DNA from 4 places in the Kluyvera sp. CRP genome. Region 3 is predicted to be linked to each of the others. Evidence: predicted binding sites of a transcription regulator. Region 3 holds the regulator's gene; each other region holds the start of a gene.
What was found. The regulator CRP, encoded in region 3, controls carbon source genes, mostly activating them, when cyclic AMP is high. The targets are predictions, from matches to a motif close to ATGTGANNNNNNTCACAT.
Positions count from the first base shown of each region.

Region 1: a site for CRP is predicted at 5,528-5,545, ahead of ldtB (L,D-transpeptidase). Genes of this name have one in related genera too.
Region 2: a site for CRP is predicted at 5,089-5,106, ahead of K7B04_RS22485 (YfcZ/YiiS family protein). Genes of this name have one in related genera too.
Region 4: a site for CRP is predicted at 4,166-4,183, ahead of idnO (gluconate 5-dehydrogenase). Genes of this name have one in related genera too.

Region 1 is NZ_CP082841.1:2,747,816-2,755,282, forward strand. It holds gene K7B04_RS12925 (phosphoethanolamine transferase) at 1-7, opposite strand, end outside; gene mntS (manganase accumulation protein MntS) at 264-389, opposite strand; gene mntR (manganese-binding transcriptional regulator MntR) at 571-1,044, shown strand; gene K7B04_RS12940 (anion transporter) at 1,041-2,159, shown strand; gene K7B04_RS12945 (glycoside hydrolase family 1 protein) at 2,354-3,730, shown strand; gene K7B04_RS12950 (GntR family transcriptional regulator) at 3,746-4,462, shown strand; gene ldtB (L,D-transpeptidase) at 4,509-5,429, opposite strand; gene K7B04_RS12960 (ABC-F family ATPase) at 5,648-7,240, shown strand; gene K7B04_RS12965 (glycoside hydrolase family 31 protein) at 7,371-7,467, opposite strand, start outside.
Region 2 is NZ_CP082841.1:4,743,199-4,750,665, reverse strand. It holds gene K7B04_RS22510 (VasL domain-containing protein) at 1-1,257, shown strand, start outside; tRNA gene K7B04_RS22505 (tRNA-Arg) at 1,324-1,398, opposite strand; gene K7B04_RS22500 (formate/nitrite transporter family protein) at 1,474-2,382, opposite strand; gene mlaA (phospholipid-binding lipoprotein MlaA) at 2,669-3,424, shown strand; gene fadL (long-chain fatty acid transporter FadL) at 3,475-4,839, opposite strand; gene K7B04_RS22485 (YfcZ/YiiS family protein) at 5,212-5,496, shown strand; gene fadI (acetyl-CoA C-acyltransferase FadI) at 5,681-6,991, shown strand; gene fadJ (fatty acid oxidation complex subunit alpha FadJ) at 7,000-7,467, shown strand, end outside.
Region 3 is NZ_CP082841.1:1,561,420-1,568,886, forward strand. It holds gene K7B04_RS07210 (YccS/YhfK family putative transporter) at 1-2,028, opposite strand, end outside; gene crp (cAMP-activated global transcriptional regulator CRP) at 2,083-2,715, opposite strand; gene K7B04_RS07220 (OsmC family protein) at 3,020-3,424, shown strand; gene K7B04_RS07225 (phosphoribulokinase) at 3,475-4,338, opposite strand; gene K7B04_RS07230 (YheU family protein) at 4,404-4,622, opposite strand; gene K7B04_RS07235 (hydrolase) at 4,619-5,641, opposite strand; gene mdcA (malonate decarboxylase subunit alpha) at 5,892-7,467, shown strand, end outside.
Region 4 is NZ_CP082841.1:227,558-235,024, forward strand. It holds gene leuC (3-isopropylmalate dehydratase large subunit) at 1-149, shown strand, start outside; gene leuD (3-isopropylmalate dehydratase small subunit) at 160-765, shown strand; gene K7B04_RS01065 (LacI family DNA-binding transcriptional regulator) at 811-1,803, opposite strand; gene K7B04_RS01070 (MFS transporter) at 1,886-3,169, opposite strand; gene idnO (gluconate 5-dehydrogenase) at 3,228-3,992, opposite strand; gene K7B04_RS01080 (LacI family DNA-binding transcriptional regulator) at 4,226-5,236, shown strand; gene K7B04_RS01085 (glycoside-pentoside-hexuronide (GPH):cation symporter) at 5,374-6,795, shown strand; gene K7B04_RS01090 (glycoside hydrolase family 32 protein) at 6,779-7,467, shown strand, end outside.

The DNA of each region.
Region 1 (7,467 bases), 1.2 Mb from region 3:
GATTCATAGATTACAACTATCAAAACGCCATGTGCGTCCCCTGGCGTCAAGGGGTCTTTATTGGCCAGACGATGCGTGAAGAGGGGGATGCAAAGTACAGGGCTGCAAGAAGATAAAGCGAGCTTATTATTGGGTCAACTACTGATAACGAATTGTTTTGGGAGGGCGCTTACAAAACCAGAAAATAAACGCGGTTTTTGGGCGCAAACGGGTAGGTTGCCAGCACATGATGACAGCATGATGAAGCGGCGTCGCGACGCCGCTTAGCGGGACGGAGTGTCCTGTTTGGATTTGTTGTTGAACAGGTCGCACAACATACCGATCAACATCAAGCGTACTTTAAAAGGAGAGTGGCTAAACACGCTGATACACCTCTTGAATTCGTTCATGGTTCCTCCTGCCTTCTGGCCCGTCAATCCGTGATGAGCGTTCGCATTACATACAGATATAGCACAGGCTATATTTTATAGCTATGGCTAAAACGTTAAATTTTTGTGCTTGGGTCACAATCCATTACAATGAGCGGACTTGATATGACGCGTTCAGGCGTCGCACAGATGAGGAAGCTTTATGGGCCGTCGCGCAGGTACGCCAATCACAAAAAAAGTGACGCAACTGGTTAACGTTGAAGAGCACGTGGAAGGGTTTCGCCAGGTGCGTGAAGCGCATCGCCGCGAGCTGATTGACGACTACGTTGAGCTGATTTCCGATTTGATTCGTGAAGTGGGTGAGGCGCGTCAGGTCGATATGGCAGCGCGTCTGGGCGTTTCTCAGCCAACGGTGGCGAAAATGCTGAAGCGTCTGGCTGGCGTTGGGCTGATCGAACAGATCCCCTGGCGCGGCGTATTTTTGACGCCGGAAGGGGAAAAGCTGGCTCAGGAGAGCCGTGAACGCCATCAGGTGGTCGAAAACTTTCTATTGGTACTTGGCGTCAGCGCGGATACCGCCCGTCGTGACGCTGAAGGTATTGAGCACCATGTTAGCGAAGAGACGCTGGACATGTTCCGTCAGTTTACCCTGAAGCACGGGCAATTCGTGGAATGAACCTTCCTTTTATACGCTCGCTGGCGCACGACCGTTTTCTGCATTTGCTCATTCTCGTCGGCATCCTGCTGAGCTTTTTTGTTCCTTTCGCCCCCGCAAGTTGGCCTGCGGCGATTGACTGGCACACCATCATTACCCTAAGCGGGCTAATGCTGCTAACCAAAGGGGTTGAGCAGAGCGGCTATTTTGATGTTCTGGGGCGAAAAATGGCGCGCCGTTTTGTCACCGAGCGTCAGCTGGCCCTCTTTATGGTGCTGGCGGCGGCGTTGCTTTCGACCTTTTTGACCAATGATGTGGCGCTGTTTATCGTCGTGCCGCTCACCCTGACGTTGAAAAAGTGGTGCGCACTACCAATTAATCGACTGATTATCTTCGAGGCGCTGGCGGTTAACGCCGGTTCGCTGCTTACGCCGATCGGTAACCCGCAAAACATTCTGCTGTGGGGGCGTTCGGGGCTCTCTTTCCCTGCGTTTACTCTGCAGATGTTGCCGCTGGCGCTGGCGATGATGGCCACCCTGCTGGTGCTGTGCTGGTGCTGCTTCCCGGCGAAAAAGTTGGTGTTTCAAAGCAGCGATCGCACACCTGAATGGCAGCCGCTGCTGGTGTGGAGTTGCCTGGCGTTTTATCTGATTTTCCTGACCGCGCTGGAGATGAAGCAAGAGTTGTGGGGGCTGGCAATTGTCGCAGCGGGCTTCCTGCTGCTTGCGCGTCGCGTGGTGCTCAGCGTCGATTGGGCGCTGCTGCTGGTCTTTATGGCGATGTTTATCGACGTGCATTTGTTGACTCAACTGCCGGTGTTGCAACACGCCCTCGGCGGCGTCAGTACGCTGTCCGGCGTGCCGCTGTGGTTAACGGCCATTGGCCTATCGCAGGTGATTAGCAACGTGCCGTCAACCATCCTGCTGATTAACTATGTCCCGCCGTCGATGCTGCTGGCGTGGGCGGTGAACGTCGGCGGATTTGGCTTGCTGCCGGGGTCGTTGGCTAACCTGATTGCCCTGCGTATGGCCGCAGACCGACGTATCTGGTGGCGCTTCCACCTCTACTCGATCCCAATGTTGCTGTGGGCGGCGGTGGCGGGATACGGGCTGTTCGCGATCCTCAACCGCGTGTAGGCGCTGATAAGCGCAGCGCCATCAGGCCGTCTGGCATGGCGGCGCTGCCTTATTCGGTCTACATCGCCGATCCTCCCCGCTCTATACTCTCACTCATCTCACAAAAAACGATCTTCAGGGTTGCGCACTTTTTCGACTTTGAGGTATATGACTAGTCATGAAATTTAAATGACTAGTCATATAGGAGTCGAATCATGAAACCATCACTGCCCGCCAACTTCCTGTGGGGGAATTCCGTCTCCAGCATGCAGACCGAAGGTGCCTGGAATGAAGGCGGCAAAGGGATGTCGGTATACGATATCCGCGAGCCAAAAGAGTTTGCTTCCGACTGGAAGGTCGCGACTGACTCCTACCATCGCTACGAAGAAGATTTTGATCTGATGAAAGATCTGGGGATGAACTGCTACCGTTTCCAGATCGCCTGGAGCCGCGTGTGCCCAACCGGTGATGGCGAGTTTAACGAAGAGGGCATTGCCTTCTACGATCGCTTTATCGATGCCCTGATTGCACGCGGCATTGAGCCTATGATCTGCCTGTACCACTTTGATATGCCGCTGGCGCTGGCGGAAAAATACAACGGCTTTACCGACCGCCGCGTGATGGAAGCCTTTATCCGCTACGGTAAAAAAGTGATCGACTGCTTCGGCGACAAGGTGACATGGTGGCTGACCTTTAACGAACAGAACCTCTACCATATGCCGGAAACGTTCCTTATTTCCGGCTATATGCGCGGTGAGAAAACCCTACGTGAGCTGTATGAAATTCAGCATCACGTGATGATGGCGCACGCGCATCTGACGAATTATCTGCATGAAACCAAACCGGGTAAATTGATGGGGGGCATGCTGGCGCACGCCCAGGTCTATCCGGCTACCTGCAAGCCGCGCGATGTGTTCTGTGCGCAGCAACTGGACGAATTCTTCAATCAGAATTTGCTGCGCGTCTTTGCGGGTGAGGGCTACAGCCCGGAAGTGATGCACTTCGTTAAGCAGTCCGGCTTTGACGATATTTATCGCGAGGAAGACCTGGCGGTGCTGGCGACCATGAAGAACGACTATATGGCCTTCAGCTACTACGCCAGCCGTACCCTTGACAGCGACCCTATCCCGGAAGGCACGCCGGTGAACAACTATATGCTGTTCGGCGACAAACCAAACCCGCACCTGAAGGCCACCGAATGGAACTGGCAGATAGATCCGCTCGGTTTTCGCAGTATCATTACCCGCTATTACAATGACTGGCGTCTGCCGGTGTTCCCGATTGAGAACGGTATTGGGGTGATAGAACACTGGGATGGAGAAAATCCGATCGCCGACGATTACCGTATCGCCTATCATCGCGATCATATTAACGCTATGAAAGAGGCGATTTTTGAAGATGGCGCGCAGGTCATTGGTTATCTGGGCTGGGGGCTTATTGATATTCTCAGCTCGCAGGGCGACATGCGTAAGCGTTATGGCGTGGTCTACGTCAACCGTGAAAACCACGATTTAAAAGACCTCAAACGTGTGCCGAAGAAAAGCTATGACTGGCTGAAACGGGCCATTCATAGCAATGGCGAAGAGATGTAACAACAGGAGCGGGTGATGGCAGCGAAGTACATCGCGATAGCGCGGGAAATTAAAAAACGGATTATCAGTGGGCAGTATCCCGCCGCTGAGCCATTGCCCGACCAGTTTGCGCTGGCCGCCGAATTTGGTACCAGCCGGATGACCATTCAGCAGGCGATGCGCCAGCTGATTGTTGAAGGGCTGGTTTATACCCGCCAGGGGCAGGGGACGTTTATTCGCAAGAACTTCCTCCAGCTCTCACAGTGGGACATTCACGGCAGCGACTACGCCGGGGCGACGGAAACCTGGGGACATCTGGGCAAGGTCGCAAGCCAGGTGATTCACTTTGAGCTCCGTTTTCCCAGCGAGAAAGAGCAGGCATCGCTGCTGATTGACGCCGATTCACCGGTGTACGATTTTGTGCGCCTGCGTCTGCTGAACGGCGAGCCGCTGTCGCTGGATATTACGGTCATGCCGGTGTCGCTGGTGCCGGGGTTGAGTAAATCACATCTCGAAAACTCGGTCTTTCGCTACGTGCAGGACAATCTTGGTCTGAAGATGATGGGGTCTTATCGCGTGGTGCGCGCGCTGAAGCCCAGCGAGCTGGATCAGCAGCATTTGAACTGTGACGCGAGTGACCCGATTCTGGAAGTGGAACAGGTGATTTATCTGGATGACGGCACGCCGCTGGAGTATGCGCACTGTCACTATCGCTACGATCACGGGGGGATTGTGATCGTCAATAACGGATAAAAAAAGGGCGGGTGATTAACCCGCCCTTTTTGATCGTCTGGTTGACTTAGTTCAGACGAACCGGCATACCGGAACGGTTTTTCACCGCCTGGTCAACGATGCTCTGGTCAACGTCGGACTGGCTGGTCACCGCCTGTACCGCTTTGGTCAGGACAACCGGAACAGTTTCACCACCTTCGAACTGCGCTTCAGTGGTAGACAGCGGGTTGTGCACTTCAATGAAGCGGCTGCCGTCTGGCTCCGTGGTCGCTTTAACCGGTTCATCGATAAACTGCACGCGGGTGCCGACCGGCACGTTCTCGAACAGGAATTTGATGTCTTCGTTACGCAGACGCACGCAACCGTGGCTCACGCGCAGGCCGATACCGAAGTTGGCATTGGTGCCGTGAATGGCATACAGACGACCAATATACAGAGCGTACAGACCCATCGGGTTGTCCGGGCCAGCCGGAACCACTGCCGGCAGCGGGTTGCCTGCTGCGGCATATTCAGCGTGCATTTTCGCCGTCGGCGTCCAGGTCGGGCCGGCTTTCTTACGTTCTACCTTGGTGGTCCAGTTAATTGGGGTATCTTTACCCAACTGGCCGATACCGATTGGCAGCACGATCACCGTGTTGGTGCCTTTCGGGTAGTAGTATAGACGCATTTCCGCGCTGTTGATGATAATACCTTCATGCACGGTGTCCGGCAGGATCAGCTGCTGAGGAATATTCAGCACGCTGCCGCCTTTCGGCAGGTAGGTGTCGACGCCTGGGTTAGCCTCCAGGAGGTTGGAAAGCCCCATCTGGTACTGGGCGGCGAAGTATTCCAGCGGCTGTTTGTTATCGTCAGGAATCGTGATGACCTGATTCTGTCCGATAATACGGCTACCGTCGGTCGGCAGCGGATACGTCACCGCAGAGGCCGAATTGCAGAAACCTACGACAGCGAGCGCCGCAGCGAAAAGCGTTGTTAATTTCATGTTCATGTTGTGCGAGGTATCAGTGCCATTACGGCGGTTGTTTGAGAATTCAGACTGTTGGTTGCAGCGCATTATATGTGCATTCGATGCGACTGGGAATTCGGATGTGTACGAAATCACATTTTTTTCACTTGCGTTACAGTTTAGCCGTTGGCGAAGGCGGGCGCTTTTTATTCGCAAGTGTGGCATAATAGGGAGTTTGTCACATTCTTCAGGATACTCCCGTGTTAGTTACCAGCAACGTCACCATGCAGTTTGGCAGTAAGCCGCTGTTCGAAAATATCTCCGTCAAATTTGGCGGCGGCAACCGTTACGGCCTGATTGGCGCCAACGGGAGCGGTAAATCCACCTTTATGAAAATCCTCGGCGGCGACTTAGAGCCGACGCTGGGCAACGTGTCTCTCGATCCCAATGAGCGTATCGGTAAGCTGCGTCAGGATCAGTTCGCCTTTGAAGAGTTCACCGTACTTGATACGGTGATCATGGGCCACAGCGAGCTGTGGGAAGTGAAGCAAGAGCGCGACCGTATCTATAGTCTGGCTGAAATGAGCGAAGAAGACGGCTATAAAGTGGCCGATCTCGAAGTGCTCTACGGCGAAATGGACGGCTACTCCGCTGAAGCGCGCGCCGGTGAACTACTGCTGGGTGTCGGCATTCCGCTGGATCAGCACTACGGCCCGATGAGCGAAGTCGCGCCAGGCTGGAAACTGCGTGTGCTGTTGGCGCAGGCGCTGTTCTCTAACCCGGACATCCTGCTGCTCGATGAACCGACGAACAACCTGGACATCGACACCATTCGCTGGCTGGAGCAGACGCTGAACGAACGCGACAGCACCATGATCATCATCTCGCACGACCGTCACTTCCTGAACATGGTTTGTACCCACATGGCGGATCTCGACTATGGCGAGCTGCGCGTCTACGCCGGTAACTACGACGAATACATGACAGCAGCTACCCAGGCTCGTGAACGTCTGCTGGCCGATAACGCCAAGAAGAAAGCGCAAATTGCCGACCTGCAATCCTTCGTCAGCCGCTTTAGCGCCAACGCCTCTAAATCACGCCAGGCGACTTCCCGCGCCCGTCAGATTGACAAGATCAAGCTCGACGAAGTGAAGGCATCCAGCCGTCAGAACCCGTTCATCCGCTTCGAGCAGGATAAGAAACTGTTCCGTAATGCGCTGGAAGTGGAAGCGCTGGCCAAAGGTTTTGAAAACGGCCCGCTGTTTAAAAACTTCAACCTGATGATGGAAGTTGGCGAGAAGATTGCCATCATCGGCGCCAACGGTGTGGGTAAATCCACCATGCTGAAAACCCTGGTCGGTGAACTGACGCCGGATAACGGCACCGTGAAATGGTCCGAAAATGCCAGCATCGGTTACTACGCGCAGGATCACGCCGAAGATTTCGATAACGACCTGAGCGTGTTCGACTGGATGAGCCAGTGGAAGCAGGAAGGCGATGACGAGCAGGTAGTGCGCGGTTTCCTTGGTCGTCTGCTGTTCAGCCAGGACGATATCAAGAAGCCGGCGAAGGTACTTTCCGGTGGTGAGAAGGGCCGTATGCTGTTTGGTAAGCTGATGATGCAGAAACCGAACATTCTGGTGATGGATGAACCTACCAACCACCTGGATATGGAATCGATCGAATCACTGAACATGGCGCTGGAAATGTATCAGGGTACCCTGATCTTCGTTTCTCACGACCGTGAGTTCGTGAGCTCGCTGGCGACTCGCGTGATTGAGATTACGCCGGAACGCGTGGTGGACTTCAGCGGTAACTACGAAGATTACCTGCGTAGCAAAGGGGTGGAGTAATTTCCCTCAGCCTGGCCCTCTCCCAAAGGGAGAGGGAACCGTCAGGTGCAAATTAAAACACCTTGCTCCTGCAAGCCGCACAATGCGGTTTGCTCCCTCTCCCCAGTGGGGAGAGGGGCGGGGTGAGGGGTTATCCTCGTACCCACTCACTTTTCTCTTCGCCGTTAATCAACAGCTGACGTTTTTCTCCTTCTGGCAGCGTCACTTTTAACGCTTCCCATGCCGGA
Region 2 (7,467 bases), 2.0 Mb from region 3:
CTTAACAAGCTGACCCATCCCGCCCGTCCGGACGTGAACTGGCGGTATGTCGAAAAACTCTGTCTCTCTCTGTTTGAGCAGAACGGCGTGGAGCTGCAAACGGCAGCCTGGTACACGCTTGCGCGTACCCATCTTGCCGGGCTGAGCGGTCTGAACGAAGGGCTGGGGATCCTTGAGGCGTTGATAAGCCATCAGTGGGGCGCGATTTGGCCTCAGCCGATTGCCGCCCGAGTGGATATTCTTAACAGTCTCAGCCAACGATTACAGCAGCTCATGCGGACGTGGTCGCTGAAGGGCGGCGATCTCAAGGCGCTCTATCTGGCAGAGCAGCGGCTCTCACATCTTGGTGCGGTGCTAGAGGAACGGGAGCTAAAGCATCTCAGCCAGTTGGATACTTTGCGTAACCTGATCCATAACGGTGCCGTGCGTCTGGAAAACGCCGATGGCTCGTCTCTGAAAGCGGAAGAAGTGGAGGAGAACGCGCTGCAAAGCACAGATAAGTGGGTGTATGTGGTTGAGTCACAACGCCAGCCGAATGTTGACGTCTCGGTCGCCGTGGCGGCGCCGAGGCAAAAGTGGGCATTCTTCGCCGCCGGAATGGGCACCATGCTGGTGGTTAGCCTGGCGACGGTGTATGGCTGGTACTCTCTGCACCGACCGGACCCGCAGTTGGCCCGGCTTGACGCTACCCTGGCCCCGCAGCCTCAGCCGCTGTCGGCGGCGCAGCTTCAGGCACTGAAACCGCCTGCGTCTGCGGCTCAGTCCTATATCAACGCCACTCAACGTCAGCTGGCGCATCTGGAACGGCTCTCTCCTGACTGGACGCTAACCTACAGCCGTCAGTTACTGGAACAGGCGCAGACGCTGTGGCCTGAGCAGGCAACCCCATTGCAAAGCCAGTGGCAGCGGCAGATCAAAGCCTCTGCGCTGCCGACAGAAAAATTAAACGGCTGGCATCAGGGCATGACAACGCTCCAAAAACTGAGCGATCGGCTGAATGGACTTGATGAGCAGAAGGGCAAATACATGACTGTTAGCGAGCTGAAATCAGTGGTTTTTTCCACCATGCAGTCCTTTAATCAATCCATACCGGTCGAAGAGCAACTGCGTGTTTTATCACAATATACGGCTGGCGAACCTTTACCTGAAGCAGCCCGGTCTCAACTGGAAATGCATCTGAAGCAACTGCTCGCTCGATATACGATATTGGTTCAGCCTGAAATGTATCGCATCAATGAAAATAACATTAATGAATAGTAGAGGGCGGAACGCTGTTTATCAGGGATTTTTAGTGAATTCGGCAGACGCCAGGAGAGGGGGATATGGTGTCCCCTGCAGGAATCGAACCTGCAACTAGCCCTTAGGAGGGGCTCGTTATATCCATTTAACTAAGGGGACGAAGCGGCACGAGTATAGCGTTTTTTGCTCATCCGAGTAAGAGCGGTGCCGCTTGACTGCTCAAACAGTCGCCATTCAGAGCTGTTTTTCCTCACGTTTCTGCTTTTTGGCCTCTTGTTCCGCTTTTAAACGAGCCTCTTCTTTGCGTTTATTGCTCATGTCGTTGCGAATTTGCGCGTGACTCATTAAGGCAAAGATAAACGTGCCGCCGAAAATATTGCCCGCCAGCGTGGGAAGCGCGAAGGGCCAGATAAAGTCACTCCAGTGCAGCGTGCCGTTGAAAACCAGATAGAGTATTTCTACGGAGCCCACCACAATATGGGTGGTGTCGCTAAGTGCGATCAGCCAGGTCATCAGGATGATAACCACGATTTTGGCCGCGCCGGCTGCGGGAAACATCCACACCATGGTCGCAATAAGCCAGCCAGAGATGATGGCATTGGCGAACATCTCTGTTGGGCTGTTTTTCATAACGTCGAGGCCTATCTTAATAAAGGCGTCCCGGGTCTCTTCTTTAAAGATAGGCATATACTCAAACGCCCAGGCGGCAAGACCGGTGCCGATCAGGTTGCCGAGCAGGACCACGCCCCACAGGCGCATCAGCAAACCGACGTTACCCAGCGTCAGATTTTGCATGACCGGCAGGACGGCGGTGACGGTATTTTCGGTAAACAGCTGCTGGCGCGCCATAATGACGATGATAAAACCGAAGGTGTAGCCGAGGTTTTCGAGTAAATAACCGCCCGGTACGCCGTCCAGTTCGACATGAAAAATCCCTTTGGCGACCAACGACGCGCCCATCGATAACCCTGCGGCGATTGCCGACCACAGCAGTGCCATCGCGTCGCGCTCCATCTCTTTTTCGCCTTCCTGACGAATATGTTCATGAATTGCCATGGCACGAGAGGGGAGCCGGTCCTCATCGATTTCGATTTTTTCCCCGCTAAGCTTCTCTTCGCTTTCCACCTTGATGTCATCCATCATAATGTTCCTGAATAAAGAGGCGTATTGCTAAAGCGTAGCGGCTGCTGGCTTAATGGGCGGTGGATATATTCTGAAAGTGCAAAAATGGTAATATTTGTTTTTTTCTCGCCGTTAGAATATAAGCGCCACGGCGTGCTCTTTACCAGGCTATGATCAGATCAATAAAATTGGCTATATAGACATCGTCGGCGTGCTGTTACAATCACTTACACCTAAACAGGCGGATACGATTAAGGTCCGTCATGGATGGCAATCAGTGATAGCCATAATCACCAGGGAGACATTTATGAAGCTTCGCCTGTCGGCGCTTGCGCTCGGAACAACACTGCTGGTGGGCTGTGCAAGTTCCGGAACAGAACAGCAGGGGCGTTCTGACCCGTTTGAAGGTTTTAACCGTACGATGTACAGCTTCAACTTTGACGTGCTGGATCCGTACATTGTTCGCCCGGTCGCCGTCGCGTGGCGTGACTACGTTCCGCAGCCCGCGCGTAATGGCCTTGGCAACTTTACCAGCAACCTGGAAGAGCCGGCCATTATGGTCAACTCTTTCCTGCAAGGCGACCCGTACACGGGGATGGTTCACTTCACCCGCTTCTTCCTGAACACCATTCTGGGGATGGGCGGCTTTATTGACGTCGCCGGTATGGCAAACCCGAAACTGCAGCGCGTGCAACCGCACCGTTTCGGCAGCACGCTGGGGCACTATGGCGTAGGCTATGGCCCGTATTTGCAGCTTCCGTTCTACGGCAGCTTCACGCTGCGTGACGAAGGCGGCGACATGGTCGACACCACTTATCCGGTGCTCTCCTGGCTGACATGGCCGATGTCTATCGGCAAGTGGATGGTTGAAGGCGTAGAGACGCGCGCTCAGCTTCTCGACTCCGACGGCCTGCTGCGCCAGTCTTCTGACCCGTACATTATGGTGCGTGAAGCCTACTTCCAGCAGCATGACTTTATCGCTAACGGCGGCAAGCTGAAGCCGGAAGAGAACCCGAATGCGCAGGCGATTGAGGGCGATCTGAAGGACATCGATTCAGAATAAAAAAAGGGTGAACCGCAAGGTTCACCCTTTTTGTCTTCACGTCTTAAGGATTAAAACGCGTAGTTCAGGTTCACGCCGTAGAGCCAGGCTTTACCTTCAGATTCGAAGCTGTACGGGCCTTCTTCGAACTTCACTTTCTGACCATGCATATAAGACACGCCGACGTCGACAGAGGCATCTTTATTAAACGCATAGGTTGTCCCGGCGCTCAGCCAGAAACGGTCCTGATCCGGAATTGAGATGGAGCGACGGTTTGCTGGAACCGGGCTGTCATCGAAAGCGATACCGGTACGGAAGGTCCAGTTATCGTCGTAATAATACGTGGTACCCAGCGCAATGCGGTAAGAGTCTTTAAAGCCTTCTTCTTTATAGAAGAGCGTCTCGCCGTTGCTGTTTTTCGCTTTCAGCTCCTGGAACTGGCTCCAGCTGGTGTACGCCATGCTGTAGTGAATTGCCCACTGCGGCGCAACGCGGTTGTAACCTGAAATTTCCCACATTTCCGGCAGGTTCAGATCCAGGGAGCCGTCGATGGTTCTGCCATCGGTGCCTGCTGGCAGCGGCAGGCTGGCGAACAGCGGACGGAACGCAGCTGGCAGGGATTGTGATGACGGCAGTGAGCTACGGTAGTCGCCGTCGAAATCAATTTTAACTTCAGAACGGTAAGTGAAGCCGTAGCGGTTGTCTTTGTCTACTTCATACAGCAGACCGGCGTTCCAGCCGAAGCCCCACTCATCGCCTTTCAGACGGGCAATTTGCGTATCCGGCTGGATATTATTGGCATACCCAGCCGCACCTTGCAGCGCCGGGCTCTGGGCAAAACCAGGCCTCTGACTGATCTGGCCGGCAATCAGCTGGCCCAAATCGCCCGCGTAGCGTTCGAGCTTCGCTTTGGCATATACGGCGTTAAAGCCTAAACCGAAGCTGAAGTGGTTATTCAAACGGTAGGCACCGCTTAAATTCAGGTTGATGGTTTCAAGGTCGGTTTTCCCGCCCATTGAACCTGCGGCGTAGCTGTTATTAAACTCCGTCGCCAGACCATAGTTAGAGGTAACAGAAGCCCCCCAGCCAAACTGATCGTTAATTGGAGCAACGTAGTGGAAGTTCGGTACCCAGGCGGTAGGCGCAATATTGTCCTGGCTGGCATCATTTAATGCCGATCTACCGGTAATGTTGACATCCGGGTCAACAAAAATTGCGCCCGCGGACAGTGTTGGGCGATCGAACATCATAATTAATGCCGGGTTACGGCTGGCGTTACCCGCGTCATCGGCGATAGCGCCTTCACCAGAATAGGCACGGCCCAGACCAGAGGACGAAAATTCATTAAGCTGGAAGCCCGCTGACCAGGCTTGGGTTGAAACAAGTGCCACTGCGACAGCAAGAGCGGACTTCGTGTAACGGGTTTTCTGGCTCATGACCATAACCTCATTGAGTTATTTTTATACAAACAATGTTACATGTAGTAACAGAAGCGCGAAGTGTAGGGGCTGGACTACGACAGAGAAATCAGACCAGTGACGAGAGTATAGGTCTGACCAGCTGGTATGTTGCAATATTGTTTATTAGATTTTTCTAAGATGTTGTTTGAAACGAGATCTGGTTGGCAAAAATGCGGGTTTGGTCATAGCGTCGGAATGCCGGAATTTGTTTTAGATCATTTTTAATTGTGATTTCGGTCACTTATCGCCTTGGATCACATTCTCGACTGGAGACGCACAAAGGGCGGGCGTAAAATAGGCGCATAGTTTATCTGGCACCCTGAGTGCACCAAACAGAGGAAATCTACGATGAGTAAATGTAGTGCTGATGAAACTCCGGTATGCTGCTGCATGGACGTTGGTACCATTATGGACAACTCCGACTGCACCGCATCTTACAGCCGCGTGTTCGCCAACCGCGCAGACGCGGAAGAGACGCTGGCGGCGCTGACTGAAAAGGCGCGCGGCGTAGAATCCGAACCGTGCAAAATCACCGCCGACTTTAAAGACGTTGAAGGCGGCGTGCAGCTGGATATCGACTTTGTCTTTGCCTGTGAAGCAGAAACTCTGATTTTCCAGTTGGGCCTGCGTTAATCGCCCCTGCAAACCACTTGTCTATTAACGCCCCCGTTGCTGATGCAATGGGGGCGTTTTCTTTTCTGCTCAGTGTGTTTTAGCTCGCATTTTTTCCTCTCCCTGATTGGCTAAGTGTAAAAAATTGGTTAAGAATGTTATCAGGTCAGACCACTTGGTCGATTTCCGATAACAGGGGAGAGTTATGAGTCAGGCGTTACCACTAATCACCCGCCAGGGCGATCGCATTGCCATTGTCAGTGGGTTACGAACCCCTTTTGCCCGACAGGCGACGGCTTTTCACGGTATACCTGCCGTTGATTTAGGCAAAATGGTGGTGGGTGAAATGCTGGCGCGCAGCGAAATTCCCCCCGACGTTATTGAACAGCTTGTTTTTGGCCAGGTTGTGCAGATGCCGGCTGCGCCCAATATTGCCCGAGAGATTGTTCTCGGCACTGGGATGAACGTGCATACCGACGCCTACAGCGTCAGCCGCGCCTGCGCCACCAGCTTTCAGGCGGTGGCAAACGTAGCGGAAAGTCTGATGGCGGGGACCATTCGCGCGGGTATCGCCGGTGGGGCCGATTCCTCTTCTGTCCTGCCGATTGGCGTCAGCAAAAAGTTGGCCCGTGCGCTGGTTGATGCCAACAAAGCCCGTACCCTTGGCCAGAAGCTGAAACTTTTTTCTCAGCTGCGTCTGCGCGATCTGCTGCCGGTACCGCCTGCGGTGGCAGAGTATTCCACCGGGCTGCGTATGGGGGACACCGCCGAGCAGATGGCTAAAACCTACGGCATTACCCGCGAACAGCAGGATGCGCTGGCAAACCGGTCGCACCAACTGGCCGCGCAGGCCTGGGCGGCGGGTAAACTGACTGATGAAGTGATGACCGCCTACGTGCCTCCCTACCGCAATCCGTTGGAACAGGACAACAATATTCGCGCCAACTCTACGCTGGCGGATTACGCCAAACTGCGTCCGGCGTTCGACCGCCAGCATGGCACCGTCACGGCGGCCAACAGTACGCCATTAACCGACGGCGCGGCGGCGGTGATTCTGATGACCGAATCGCGTGCGAAAGAGCTGGGGCTGACGCCGCTGGGTTATCTGCGTAGCTACGCCTTTACCGCTATTGATGTCTGGCAGGATATGCTGCTGGGGCCGGCATGGTCTACGCCGCTGGCGCTGGATCGCGCAGGGCTAACTTTCTCCGACCTGACGCTGATTGATATGCACGAAGCCTTTGCTGCGCAAACGCTGGCGAACATTCAGTGCCTGGCCAGCGAAAAATTTGCCCGCGAGGTGCTGGGGCGCAGCCAGGCAACTGGCGAAATTGAAGAGAGCAAATTTAACGTACTGGGCGGCTCCATCGCCTACGGACATCCGTTTGCGGCAACCGGCGCGCGTATGATCACCCAAACGCTCAATGAGCTGCGCCGTCGCGGTGGCGGCTTCGGGTTAGTCACTGCCTGTGCGGCTGGTGGATTAGGCGCGGCGATGGTTCTGGAGGCTGAATAATGGACGCGATGAAATCGGCATTTACCTTCACCGTGCGCCCGGACAATGTGGCGGTCGTCACGATCGACGTACCTGATGAAAAGATGAATACCCTGAAAGCGGAGTTTGGCGGTCAGGTGCGCGCCATCCTCAAACAAATTCGGGACAACAAAACGTTGCAGGGCGTGGTGTTTATCTCCGCCAAGCCTGACAACTTTATTGCCGGGGCCGACATTAATATGATTGGCCGCTGTCAAAGCGCCCAGCAAGCCGAGTCGCTGGCGCGTCAGGGGCAGCAGGTGATGGCGGAAATTCAAAGCCTGTCGATTCCGGTGGTGGCGGCGATTCACGGGGCTTGCCTTGGCGGCGGTCTCGAGCTGGCGCTGGCCTGCCATGCGCGCATCTGTTCCGACGATGGGCGGACGGTGTTGGGGCTACCGGAAGTGCAGTTGGGTCTGCTGCCGGGGTCCGGCGGCACTCAGCGGTTACCGCGTCTG
Region 3 (7,467 bases):
CCAGGCCACCGACGAAATAGTGTGCATGGTGTTCAGGTGCCCCAGAATTCGCTGGAGATGCTGTTCCATGGTGCTTAACGGCCCGTGGGACAGTGAATCCGGCGCTTCCATAATGTTGACCTCGCCACTGCTCCCCGCTTCATCGTATTCCAGACGCTGCTGACAGCGTTGTAGAGCAATCTCACACGACTCCAGGTACTGCTGCGCCAAATCAGGCGTCAACATATTGTGCTCGCGCGCCAGCGTCGTCATGGCATTGATGTGCTCGACGATAAACTGGCTGTGGGTCACCCACAGTTTCATATCTTCAAGATAACGTGAATTAAAGCCCGGCTCCTGCATCGCCTGGTTCAGCGTGTTGTACAGCGTGTTGTGTGCCTGGTTGACGCGCATGCGCTGGTAGGCCAGCTTCGGTGCCTGTGGGTCGGGGCTGAGGATCAGGCGGATAGCGTCCTGATCGGCCTCCAGCGCCGCCTGGGCGTTCTGGCGCAGCTGGCCGCTCTGCCACTGCGGCCATAGCCAAATCATGCCGCCAAAGGCGATCAGGCAACCAATGATGGTGTCGATAAAGCGGGCGACAATAAACTCTTCGCCATTAAGCGTCAGGATTTGCAGGGTGTACACCGCGGTGATGGTAAAGCCGACGGTCGCCCAACCGTAGCTGCGACGAATAATCAGGTAGCTCACTAACGTCACTATCAGCATGCCCGTTAGCGCCCAGCCCTGCGGCGTGTGGAAGTGCAGGGCCACGGCGGCAATCACCAGACCGGCAAGGGTACCCGCTGCTCGGTGGAAAATTCGCACCCGGGTCGCGCCGTAACCGTTTTGTGTGACCAGCAGCACCGTCATCAGGATCCAGTACGGTTTCGGCAGGTGCAGCGCCGCGCCCATCAGGCTGGCGATGCTCAGCATCACGCTGAGACGCGCGGCGTTACGCAGGGCGGGAGAGCGCAAAGAGAGGTAGCTTTTTAACGCCGGGAACAGCGGCAGACGGCGTTCTTTGTCGGCCATCAGGTTACGCGGGTACAGCGGGCGCTGGGAGCGTAGCACGCGGGCAATGCGGCTGAAGTGCCAGGCACAGAACTGACCCACCGGGTTATCCGGGTGCTGGTCGGCAATTTTCTCCAGCGCGCCAATCTGTTTATCCATGTTGAAGCGGGTAGGGTAGCGGTGATAGAGAATATCGTCCGCCAGCACGCGCAGGCGTGCGGCTACCGTCTGGGCATTCCAGCGGATTACCGCTTCCGCATGGCTGCGTTCAACCAGCTTCTGCACCTCTTCCGGCTGATGCAGGCTGACGGAGATATGCTCCTGCAAATCCAGCCCAACCTGGAAAGCGCGCAGCAGCCGCTTGTAGTCATTGTGCTGGTTCGCCGCCAGCATGTGCAGTTGCTGGTAGCACTGGGAAATCAGGTCCACCACCTTTTGCTGGCGAGTCAGCAGCGGCGGCAGCGCGGTGGTGGGATCGGTATGCTGGGTGAGCAAGCTGTATTTGGCTTCGCAGTAGTCGGCAAGCTGACGGTAAAGCAGGCTGAGCGACTCGCGTAGCGGCTGCTCGCGCCACATCCAGAACCACCACCAGTTGAATAGCCCGTACCATAATGTCCCCAGCGCATAGATCAATAATGGCTGCCAGATGGGCATATTCCCTGCCAGGCTGAGGGTAAAAATGGAGGCAATTAGCGAGGCGGGCAGCAGTCGTCCGTGTAGCGCGCTGATCTCTGCCGTGACGCCAAGCAGCAGCGCTAGCCCGGTCAGAATCAGTGGCAAAGGCACATCGCGCGCCAGCAGCAGCTGAACGGCGAGACTACATCCGGCGAACAGGCAGCCGCCGATGATCAGACGCTTGAAGAAACGCTTATGCGGGGTATCAAGCCCGGCAATGTTGCAGCAGGCGGGCACCAGCGAGAACAGCAACCCCTGCTGGAGGTGGCCGAGCAGTAGACCAATGGCAACGGGCAGACACAGCACCAGCGTTTGCCGCAGTGCATAGTTGACTTCCGGGTGGTAAATCAGCCTGCGCCACATAGGGGGAAAACAAAAACGGCGTACTGCATGACGCAATACGCCGTTTGGGCTGGATTAGCGGGTACCGTAAACGACAATGGTTTTGCCGTGTGCGGAGATCAGGTTCTGATCTTCCAGCATCTTCAGGATACGGCCCACGGTTTCACGAGAGCAGCCGACGATCTGGCCGATTTCCTGACGGGTGATTTTGATCTGCATCCCGTCCGGGTGGGTCATTGCGTCAGGTTGTTTTGCCAGGTTCAGCAGGGTCTGAGCGATACGACCGGTGACGTCGAGGAACGCCAGGTTGCCGACTTTCTCAGAGGTAACCTGCAGACGACGCGCCATTTGCGAAGAGAGACGCATCAGGATGTCCGGGTTAACCTGGATCAGCTGACGGAATTTTTTATAAGAGATTTCAGCAACTTCACAAGCGGTTTTTGCCCGTACCCACGCGCTGCGTTCCTGGCCTTCTTCAAACAGGCCTAACTCACCGATGAAATCGCCCTGGTTGAGGTAAGAGAGGATCATCTCTTTCCCTTCTTCGTCCTTGATGAGTACTGCCACTGAGCCTTTTACGATGTAATACAGCGTCTCTGCTTTTTCACCCTGGTGAATCAGCGTGCTCTTCGATGGGTACTTATGAATATGGCAATGAGACAAGAACCATTCGAGAGTCGGGTCTGTTTGCGGTTTGCCAAGCACCATGCGCGGTTATCCTCTGTTATAAGCTCTTCCCGGCGGCAAAAGCATTGCGGCCACCGGTTGCAATAGTATCCTTCCCGTTACCTGGGAAGTCGGCTGTCGAATACTGTCGCAGCCTGTAATGTGATGTCCTCTGCATACATGCAGTACGTTTATGTATTACCGTAGCATCCTGACTGTTTTAGCATAGCTTTAGCCGTGTGTCTCCTGGTGTCTCGCTTCAGCATGACGTCGATCGCCTTCCATTGCGAGAATTGTTATGTGCGCGTAATCTGAGAAGAAAATTGCAACCTTGGAGTTAAAAATTATGCAAGCGCGTGTGAAATGGGTTGAAGGGCTGACCTTCCTCGGTGAGTCCGCTTCTGGACACCAGATCCTGATGGACGGCAACTCTGGCGATAAAGCGCCAAGCCCAATGGAAGTGGTGCTGATGGCCGCGGGCGGCTGTAGCGCCATCGACGTGGTGTCTATCCTGCAGAAGGGCCGCAACGACGTGACCGACTGCGAAGTGAAGCTGACCTCCGAGCGTCGTGAAGAAGCGCCGCGCCTGTTCACCCACATCAATCTGCATTTTATCGTCACCGGTAAAGGGCTGAAGGATGCGGCGGTTTCCCGTGCGGTGGATCTGTCTGCCGAGAAGTACTGTTCTGTTGCGCTGATGCTTGAAAAAGCGGTGAATATCACCCACTCCTACGAAGTGATCGAAGGGTAATTCCTCGCACGCAGCGAATCCCTCGCCCCTGTGGGGTGAGGGTTCGTGCATTAGTTTCGCCCTTCCATCATACGCTGCACCAGCGGTGTCATGATCAATTCCATCGCCAGCCCCATCTTCCCGCCGGGAACCACCAGCGTATTCATATGCGAGATGAATGAGCCTTGCAGCATGGCCAGTAGCCACGGATAGTCGATGTTGTCGAGATTGCGGAAGTGAATCACCACAAAGCTTTCGTCCAGCGACGGAATGCCCTTGGCGGCAAACGGGTTAGAGGTATCGACCGTCGGCACGCGCTGGAAGTTGATATGGGTGCGGGAGAACTGCGGCGTGATGTAGTTGATATAGTCTTCCATCGAACGCACCACGGAATCCATCACCGCTTCGCGGGAATGTCCGCGTTCGCTGGTGTCGCGGATCATCTTCTGGATCCACTCAAGGTTAACGATTGGCACCACGCCGACCAGTAGATCGACGTGGCGGGCGACATCATGCTGTGGCGTCACTACGCCGCCGTGTAGCCCTTCGTAGAACAGCACGTCGGTCGGTTCTGGCAGCGGCTGCCAGGGGGTAAACGTGCCGGGTACCTGATTCCACGGTACCGCTTCGTCGTAGGTATGCAGATATTTACGCGACTGCCCTTTACCGCTCACGCCATAGTCGCGAAAGGTTTGTTCCAGCAGGCCGAAGTCGTTGGCATCCGGACCAAAGTAGCTAATATGGCGGCCCAAATCACGGGCTTTACGAATGGCCATATCCATTTCCGGACGGGTATAGCGGTGGAAGCTGTCGCCTTCCACTTCTGCCGCGCGCAGGTTGAGTTGAGCAAAGATTTTACGGAAGGCGAGGCTGGTGGTGGTGGTCCCCGCGCCGCTGGAGCCGGTAACGGCAATAACCGGATGTTTGGCAGACATGCGAATAACTCCCTGAAAAGACGACAAGGGAAGCGTGGTAAACGCCTCCTGCCGTTAGAGTATAGTTAACCGCGAAATTGGTTACGGGGCATGATGTTGACGGTCTCATGAAGCTCAGACCAGACCAGCACCGCTTCGCCTGTTTGTAGCTGGTGTTTTACGTCGGCGACCTTTTGCGCAAGTGAACGTTCATATTCACCATAATCAGTGCCTTCGCGCAAGACAAAGCTTTCAATCAGGTTGTCCAGCGTCTCCGGGTCGATATCCTGCCAGGGAATAATCATGCTTTTGCTCCCAACCAGCGCATCAACCAGGCGGGAATGCGTTTTTCCAGCCACATTTCCGGGTGGCGCAAAGTGCCGCCGATAAAACCTACGTGACCACCGTATTCCGTCAACTGGTACTCCACGTTCTCCGGCAGCTCTTCCTGTGCGGGGATGGAGTGGTGATCCATAAACGGATCGTCCTTTGAGTGGATGATCAGCGTCGGCTTGGTGATCTTGCTTAAGATCGGCATCGCGCTGCACTGGCGGTAATAGTCAATGGCATCGGCAAAACCGTGGATCTTCGAGGTAATCGAATCGTCGAACTCGCGGATGCGGCGCATGCTTTTCAACTGACGCAAATCGACCGGCAAAGAGCCGGGATAGGCCTTCAGCTTGCGGGCTGCGTTGCCTTTTAGCAGGTTGAGCAGATAGCGCTGATAAACGCGTGAAAAGCCTTTATCCATGTGGTAGCTACAGGCTTCCAGCATAAACGGCGCCGAGACAATCACGGCGGCATCGATGGGCACTTCGTCGCCTTCTTTGGCGAGCAGGCAGGCCAGCATGTTGCCGCCGAGCGAGTAGCCCACTGCCGCAGTCGGGGCGTGACCATATTCGCGCGCCAGCCAGTGCAGGAACCAGGTGCCGTCTTCCGTTTCGCCGGAGTGGTAGATGCGGTTCAGACGGTTAGGCTCGCCGCTACAGCCACGGAAATGCATCACCACGCCCAGCCAGCCCTGCGCTTTCGCTGCATTGATAAGGCCATGCGCGTACGGGCTATACAGGCTGCCTTCCAGACCGTGAAACACCACCAGACGCGGCTTATGGCGCGCGGCCTGCGGATCTTCGCTCCACGCCAGATCGACAAAGTCGCCGTCCGGCAGTTCAAGGCGCTGCCAGTGCGGCGTGAACTGCACCTTACGGCGGATAAGACGCGGCAGCATGGTCTGCAAATGACGATTGCTGACGCCGCGCATCGGCACGAAGTCGGCGCTGCTTTGGGTGTCGATGTTGAGATCGTGGTGGGTGGTTTCAGTCATGTCTACGCGATGTTTACTCGTTAATCTGCCGCCTACTATACCGTCACTTTGCCATTGTGTTTATGAAAATGAGGCACAGGTAGTCGTTTTTATCCCTTTGGGTTCTGATCCTTATCACAAATTGTTACTTCAATTATTACTCTCAAGCTAATGATTCTCTCCTACGCTTAATTGATGACTTTCTCACCAGGGTTCACACTCTTAGCTGTGTTAAGCAATCAAAATGATTAGCTGAATCAGGAGGTTAATAATGTTATCTGGGCAAACGCCAGCACGAGTCTGGAACACCCGCCGCACGGAAAAACAGCGCCGTCTGGCTTCCGTTCCGGTGCAGGGTAAGGTGCTGCCGACCGCAGACCTGACCGCGATGCTGGAAAAACTGATCGCGCCGGGTGACCGCGTGGTATTAGAAGGGAATAACCAAAAGCAGGCAGATTTCTTGTCCCGTATGCTGGCTGAGGTGAACCCGCAGATTGTGCACGACCTGCACATGATTATGCCAAGCGTCGGGCGCAGCGAGCATCTGGATATCTTTGAAAAAGGCATCGCCCGCAAGCTGGACTTCTCCTTCTCCGGCACCCAGAGCCTGCGCATCTCGCAGCTGCTGGAAGATGGTCAGCTGGAAATCGGCGCCATCCATACTTACATCGAACTTTACTCCCGTCTTTACGTCGACCTGGCCCCGAACGTGGCGCTGATTGCCGGTTATAAGGCTGACCGTAAAGGCAACCTCTACACCGGGCCGAGTACCGAAGATACCCCGGCGCTGGTGGAAGCCGCCGCGTTCCACGATGGCATTGTCATCGCGCAGGTGAACGAACTGGTGGATGACGAATGCGACCTGCCGCGCGTGGATATTCCGGGTTCCTGGATTGACTACGTGGTTGTCGCCGACAAGCCGTTCTTTATCGAACCGCTGTTTACCCGTGACCCGCGCCTGATTAAACAGGAACACATCCTGATGGCGATGATGGCGATTAAAGGCATCTACGCGGAACACCAGGTGCAGTCGCTGAACCACGGTATCGGCTTCAACACCGCGGCGATTGAACTGCTGCTGCCAACCTACGGCGAACAGCTGGGTCTGAAGGGCAAAATCTGTAAACACTGGACCCTGAACCCGCATCCGACGCTGATCCCGGCGATTGAAAGCGGCTGGGTAGAAAGCGTGCACTGCTTCGGCGGTGAGCTGGGGATGGAAGAGTACATCCGCGCCCGTCCGGATATCTTCTTCACCGGTTCCGACGGCTCCATGCGTTCCAACCGTGCTTTCTGCCAGCTGGCAGGTCAGTACGCGGTGGATATGTTTATCGGTTCCACCTTGCAGGTTGACGGCTACGCCAACTCCTCCACGGTGACCCGCGGTCGTCTCTCCGGCTTCGGCGGCGCGCCGAATATGGGTCACGATCCGCACGGTCGTCGCCACGCTACCCCAGCCTGGCTGAACATGATCACCGAACCGGATCCGATGCAGCGCGGTAAAAAACTGGTCGTGCAGATGGTCGAAACCTTCCAGGCCGGTGTGAAACCAACCTTCGTTGAGAAACTGGATGCGGTAGACGTGGCGAAAGCCTCCGGTATGCCGCTGGCGCCGGTGATGATTTACGGCGACGACGTGACCCACGTGTTGACTGAAGAAGGTATCGCCTACCTCTACCGCGCCAAAGATCTGGAAGAACGCCGCGCGATGGTCGCTGCGGTTGCCGGTATCACCGATATCGGTCTGGGCGTTGACGCGAAACGCGTCGCCGAACTGCGCCAGAGCGGCAAAGTGGTCTACCCGGAAGATATGGGCATTCGTCGTACCGACGCCACCCGTTCGCTGC
Region 4 (7,467 bases), 1.3 Mb from region 3:
TGAATCCCGGCGAGCGCTGCGCCTCCACCAGCAACCGTAACTTTGAAGGCCGTCAGGGCCGCGGCGGTCGTACGCACCTGGTAAGCCCGGCGATGGCGGCGGCAGCCGCGGTAACCGGCCATTTCGCCGACATTCGTAGCATGAAATAAGGAAACCATCATGGCAGAGAAATTTACCCAACATACGGGACTGGTGGTGCCGCTGGATGCCGCGAACGTCGATACCGATGCCATCATCCCAAAGCAGTTTTTGCAGAAAGTGACCCGCACCGGCTTTGGCGCGCACCTGTTTAACGACTGGCGCTTCCTCGACGATAAAGGCGAGCAGCCGAACCCCGAGTTCGTGCTGAACTTCCCGGAGTTCAAAGGGGCGTCGATTCTGCTGGCGCGTGAAAACTTCGGCTGCGGCTCATCCCGTGAGCACGCGCCGTGGGCGCTGACCGACTACGGTTTTAAAGTGGTTATCGCCCCGAGCTTCGCCGACATTTTCTACGGCAACAGCTTCAACAACCAGCTGCTGCCGGTAACGTTAAGTGACGCGCAGGTCGATGAGCTGTTCAAGCTGGTACAGGCGAATCCGGGCGTTAAATTTGAAGTGGATCTGGAAGCGCAGGTGGTGAAAGCGGGCGATAAATCGTACAGCTTTGAAATCGACGACTTCCGCCGCCACTGTATGCTCAACGGTCTGGACAGCATTGGCCTGACCTTACAACACGAAGACGCCATCTCGGCCTACGAGAACAAACAGCCGGCGTTTATGCAGTAATCTCTCCCACTGGTCACCGCACGGTGGCCAGCCTCTTCTTTCCGCCTACAGCGTATCGCCGTAATAGATCTGGTAACCGAGGTTGACGCTGCCCGGCGCATCTTTCCCGTTCAAGCGCTTAATCAAAATATCCGCCGCCGTCTTACCAATCTCAAAGCGCGGCGTAATCACGCTGGCAATTTTTTGCAGCCGCGCGCGGCCAATTTCCAGCCCGTGGAAACCGGCAATCGCCATTTTTCCCGGCACGTCGAACTGCTGCGCCTGACACTCCAGTAGCACGCCGACGGCAAGGTCATCGTTGGTACAGAAAATCGCGTCAATATCCGCTTTTTCCGCCATCGCCTGCTGGAACATCTTGCGGCCCAGCGCCACCGACGAAATCGTTTTTGGCGCCAGGTGATAAGCTTCCAGCCCCTGTGCCGCCAGCGCCTTCTCGGTACCACGGTAACGGCTAAGGTCGCGGGGGTCATCCATCGAACCAAAGAACGCAATGTTGCGTTTACCGCTGTCAATAAAGGCCTGCGTCATTTCGTACGCCGCTTTTTCGTTATCAAAGCCAACCTGAATATCGAGATACTGTCCGCTTATATCCATCAACTCTGCGACCGGAACGCCGCTGGCGCGCACGTACTGTACCATCCGTTCGGTATGCAGTTTTCCGGTGAGGATCAGGCCGTCGATATTGTAGGAGAGCAGGTTCAGCACCTCGCGCTCTTCGCGCTCGGCGTCATATTCGTAGTTGGCGATCAGCGTCTGGTACTGGCAGGCCGAGGTGACGGATTCAATCCCCGCCAGCACGTCGGCAAAGATCTGGTTGCGAAACGAGGGGATCAGTACGCCAATGGTTTTACTGCGGGCGTTGAGCAGAATTTCCGGGGCGCGGTTGGGAATGTAGTTGTTCTCTTCCATGACTTTCGAAATCAATTCGCGGCTGCGTTGCGACACCTGATTCGGGTCGCGCAGATAACGGCTGACCGTCATCTTATTCAGCCCGGCCAGCGCGGCAATATCCTGTAATGTCATCCGATTGTTTTTCATGAGGTTCTCTACGACCAACAGCCCATTATGCTCGCAGAGAACCTTATCACAGCCGGTTAGCGACTGCACTCCTCGCTCAACCTTAACGCGTGGCCATCTCAGCCGACGGCGAGGTGGTTTCATTTTGCGCTCGAACGCAATACATCAGCACCACCGACGCCAGCAGGGCGATTGCCATAAAGGTGTAGGAGACACCCGGCCCGCCGGTCACGCCGTTGAGGTACCCCACCAGCCACGCGCCGAGGAATGCGCCTAACGCGCCGAAGCTGTTGATCATCCCCATCGAGACGCCGGAGACGTTGCGCGGCAGCAGTTCGGGAATCAGCGCAAAGAACGGTCCATAAGGCGCATACATACAGGCGGCAGCCACGACCAGCAGCGCGTAGGAGAGCCAGAAAGACTGGTTGCCCAGCATCCACGAGGCGAAGAACGCGATGGCGGCAATCAACAGCAGCGGCCAGATAAACAGCTTACGGTTCTGGAACTTATCGGACAGCCAGGAGACGGTCAGCATCAGGCAGATTGCCGCCAGATACGGCACCGCCGCCAGCCAGCCCACTGCCACAATGTCCATCTGCGCCGCGTTTTTCAGAATCGACGGCATCCACATCATGAAGCCATACACGCCGATGCTCCACAGCGCATGCACCGCGCAAAGCATGATCACGCTGCGCGAGCGCATTGCTTCACCGTAGTTACGCATCGGCTTAATGTCGCGCTGCTCGCGATCCATCGCCTGCTGTAACGCCTCTTTTTCCTGCGCGCTTAACCAACCCGCATCCGCCGGTTTATCACGCACCAGAATCACCCAGCAGAACGCCCAAATCACCGCCGGAATGCCTTCGAAAATAAACATTTCACGCCAGCCCCAGGCTTCAATCAGGTAGCCGGAGACAATCGACATCCACAGCACCGTAACGGGGTTACCGAGAATCAAAAAGGTATTGGCGCGCGAACGTTCGGTTTTGGTAAACCAGTTGCTGATATAAATCAGCATCGCGGGCATCACCGCCGCCTCAACGATCCCAAGAATAAAGCGAATAGCCATCAGCGTGGGAATGTTACTCACAAAACCGGTCGCCGCGGCGCAGAGCCCCCAAAGGATCAGGCTGCAAAAGATCATTTTGCGCACGCTATGCTTAACGGCATACATCGCGCCCGGCACCTGGAAGAAGAAATAGCCCAGGAAGAACAGCGCGCCAATTAACGATGCGGTTCCCTGAGTAATTCCTAAATCATGTTCTATACCGGCGGCAGCGGCAAAGCCGTAATTGGCGCGGTCGAGATAAGCTAAGCTGTAGGTAATAAAAATAATCGGCATTAAATACCACCAGCGACGCGCCGGCAGTTTTGCGAGCATATTCATACTCACTCCTCGGATTATCATTAGATGATGAGGTCGCGTCCCGCGGCCCCGTTAGCATTCAGACGGCAGCCAGCATGCCGCCATCGACAAAAAGAAGGTGTCCGTTAACAAAGTCAGAAGCCGGCGCGGCAAGATAAACCGCCGCGCCAATCAGCTCTTCCGGGTTACCCCAGCGGGCGGCGGGCGTGCGCTGGAACAGCCAGGCGGAGAATGCCTCATCGTTGACCAGCGCGGTGGTCATGTCGGTGGCGAAATAACCGGGGGCAATGCCATTAACCTGAATATTGTATTCCGCCAGTTCCACACACATCCCACGAGTTAACATTTTGACCGCCCCCTTTGACGCCGCGTACGGGGTAATGGTCTTGCGCCCTAGCTCGCTCTGCATCGAGCAGATATTAATAATCTTCCCGCGGCGGCGTTGCACCATGTAGCGGGAAACCTGCTGCGACACCAGAAAGACCGATTTCTGGTTCACATCAATCACTTTGTCCCACTCCGCTTCCGGGAATTCGGTGAAGGGATAACGACGCTGGATACCGGCGTTGTTGATTAAAATATCAATGGCTCCCACTTCCCTTTCGATTTGCGCGATGGCCTGCGCCACGTCTTCCCCATTGGTCACGTCAAAACCGTAGCCTACGGCGCGATAGCCTTCAGCCACCAGCTTGTCCGCCGCCGCCTGCGCACGCTGCTGGGTGATGTCGTTAATCACAATCTCCGCGCCGTGCGCCGCCAGACCGCTGGCCAGCAGGTTACCAATCCCCTGCGCGGAGCCGGTAATCAGCGCGCGTTTACCGCTCAGGTCGAATAGGTTTTTCATAAAAAACTCCTTTTTTGATAACTGTTACGCGTAACTGTATACGCGTAACAGTAGAAAAAAGAAGATCCAGGAGAGGGAAAATGATCGTTCTGTGATCAAGTCGGCACTTACGCACAAGATGAGAACGTAGCGCAATTTTCATGTAACAAAGCAACATGTGAACTGGCTGGCATTTTTGACATCTATCACACTTTATAGTGAGCGCCATCATTAGGAGGAGTCATTTAACCATCATGGCATCGATTAAAGACGTCGCGAAAAAGGCCGGTGTATCGACCGCTACCGTGTCCAGAGTGCTCAATAATCAACCCAGCGTGATCCCGGAGACCCGCAAAGCGGTACGCGACGCAATGGATTATCTTTGCTACGTGCCAAACAAGAGTGCGTTTCAGCTCACTGGCAAATGTTCAGGGCTGATTGGCGTGGTGCTCCCTAATCTGGTCAACCCACACTTTTGTGAATTGCTGGCGACCTTCGAGGAAGAGGCAAGATATATCGGTAAATCGGTGATTGTGAAAACGCATCAGAATCAGCCACAGCAGGATAAACAGCTGCTGCAAACCCTGGTGGGGATGGGCATTGACGGCTTGCTGTGGGTGCCGACCGAAGCCGAAAGAGAACTGGCGGAATGGTTAACGATCACCAACATTCCGGTCGCGGTGGTCACCCAGGTTTCGCGCTTTTTCAATTCGGTGTCGATTAACGAAAGCAAGGGCGCTGAGAGTATTGCTGAACATTTTATCCATACCGGGCATACCTCATTTGGCTTTATTGCCCAGGATGGCGTCGATAACAGAAAAGTCTCTGCCTATAGCAAAAAAATAACCCGCCATGGTTTAACCGTCGCCGACGAAAACCAGTTCTGGATACCAAAAGGCGAAGGGGAGAAAATATCTGAACATATCGCCACCCTTGATATCATCATTGAAAAACTGACGCAGCCGAATACCACCTGCTCCTGCCTGCTAATTTATAATGACGTGGCCGCTAACTATGTGATTGATGGACTCAAAAAGAAAGGTCTCTCTCTGCCGCAAGATATTGCCATCGCGAGTTTCGATAATACGCTGCTGGCTCAAACAAAAAAAATAACCAGCGTCGCACAGCCTATTAATGAAATCGCCCACCTGGCGTTTCAAATGGTCAACCATAAAAAACAGCAGGACAATATAGAAATGTATGAAATTGTCTCGCGACTGATTATTCGCGAGAGCAGTGTCAATATTAATATAACGGCCCTATAAACTACTTATAACCCCTCAGCACATTTAATTGTGCCAGGAATTTTATCGCTAAAATTATTTTATCTCTATCATCGGCCATCCCGGCCCATGTCGTTTATTTATCACTGCGCTACCGCGCAATAATGAGGTGTGTACTAATGCATACTGAAACAATAGTACGGCGAGATCCGTACGAAAAACTCAGCCTGAAAGAAAAAATAGGTTACGGCATGGGTGACGCCGGTTCGGGGATGATCTGGAGCGTTCTGGCGCTATATCTGACCTGGTTTTATACCGATGTCTACGGGCTTGATGCCGGGTTAGTCGGCACGCTGTTTCTGGTTATCCGTGTATTTGACGCGTTTAGCGACCCAGCCATGGGCGCTATTTGCGACCGAACCCGAACTCGTTGGGGCAAGTTCCGTCCATGGTTGCTGTGGATGGCGGTGCCGTTCGGCCTGTGTGCCGTCCTGATGTTTACCACCCCAGATTTGAGTATGAACGGTAAAATTATTTACGCCTGGATTACCTATCTGATTATGTCCTTAATTTATACCGCTATTAACATTCCCTATTGCTCGGTAGGCGGCGTGATTACGCTTAACCAAAAGGAACGCATGGGATGTCTGTCCTGGCGTTTTTTCCTGAATGGGTTGGCAACTTTAATTATCTCATCGTCTATTCTGCCATTAACCGATTGGCTGGGTAATGGCGACCGCGCCTCGGGTTTTCAGATGACCATGATGATCATGGGCGGTGCCGCAACCTTAATGTTCCTGTTTTGCTTTTCCAGCATTAAAGAACGCGTAGTTTCCATCAAGGAAAATGAATCGTTAATAAAAGATCTGAAGGATATTGCCAGGAATGATCAGTGGCTGCTGATGATTTCCATCACCTTCCTCAACGTCTTCCCGGCCTTTATTCGCGGCGGCGTCACCATCTATTACGCCACCTACGTGATGAAAGAATCCGTTGGCTTTATTACTTTCTTTATGGCGCTGGGCGTTGCCTGCAATATGTTAGGCAGCGTCATTGCAAAACCGCTGACCGACCGTTTCGATAAGGTGGTGCTGTTCCGCGTTATCAACATTATTCTTGGCCTGCTATCGCTGGCGCTGTGGTTTATCGACCCAACGTCGCTGACGCCGCTGCTGTCACTGTTCATCGTGATTAACATTCTGCATTTAATCCAGTCCGGTCCCATTCTGTGGGCGATGATGTCGGATGTTGACGACTACGGCGACTGGAAATTTGGTAAGCGTCTGACGGGGATTTCCTTCGCCGGCAACCTGTTTATGTTGAAGATGGGCTTAGCCGTTGCAGGCGCTATCGTCGCCTGGATCCTGGCCTACACCGGCTACGTTGCCAACAAACCCGAGCAAAATCCGCAAACCATCAACGGCATCATCATGATGTTCTCATTGCTGCCCATGGCCAGCTATTTCATCAGCGCGTTTATGGTGCGCTACTTCAAGCTCAATAACACGTTCCTCGAGAAAATTAAAAGCGACCTCGCGAAACGCGAACTGGAAAAGGGTCGTAACCTACCGCAGGAGTTAAAAGATGTCCCTGTCGTTTGATATTAAAAAAGGCCAGCGTATAGATCTGTGGCTGAAAGAGACACTGCCGACAACGCAGCCGTTATTGGTTATTAACGTGAACGGCACAATGGTGTTTAAAATTCAGGAAGCATCGCGCTACTACCAATATTTTACCTGGACGGCGTGGCAGGATGGCGTCGCCCATCTGGAGTGGCTGTCGGAGCACAGCGAAATATCGCTGTGCTATACCTGGCACCCGGATTCACTCTCGAAAGACGGCGTCTCTTTTATTGCTACACAGGCAGATGACTTCCGCTTACTGAATAACAATGATCTCGCCGCCTGGTATCAGCAGGAGCCGCTGCGCCCGGCGCTACACTTTTCCCCGCGCACCGGCTGGATGAACGATCCTAATGGCCTGCATTACCAAAACGGTGAATGGCATCTGTTCTACCAGTATCATCCGCACTCAACGCAGTGGGGGCCGATGCACTGGAACCATGCCGTTAGCCGCGATCTGTACCACTGGCGGCACTACCCTATTTTTCTCCAGCCAGAGCAAAATTTAACGGCACTGGGCGCGACAGGCGGGGCCTTCTCCGGTAGCGCCTACACCGACAAACAGGGCCAAACTCGTTTCTGGTATACCGAACGCCTCCCGGCTTATGACCTGTATCGTGGCTATCGCGAAGTGCAAAAAATGGCCGTGCC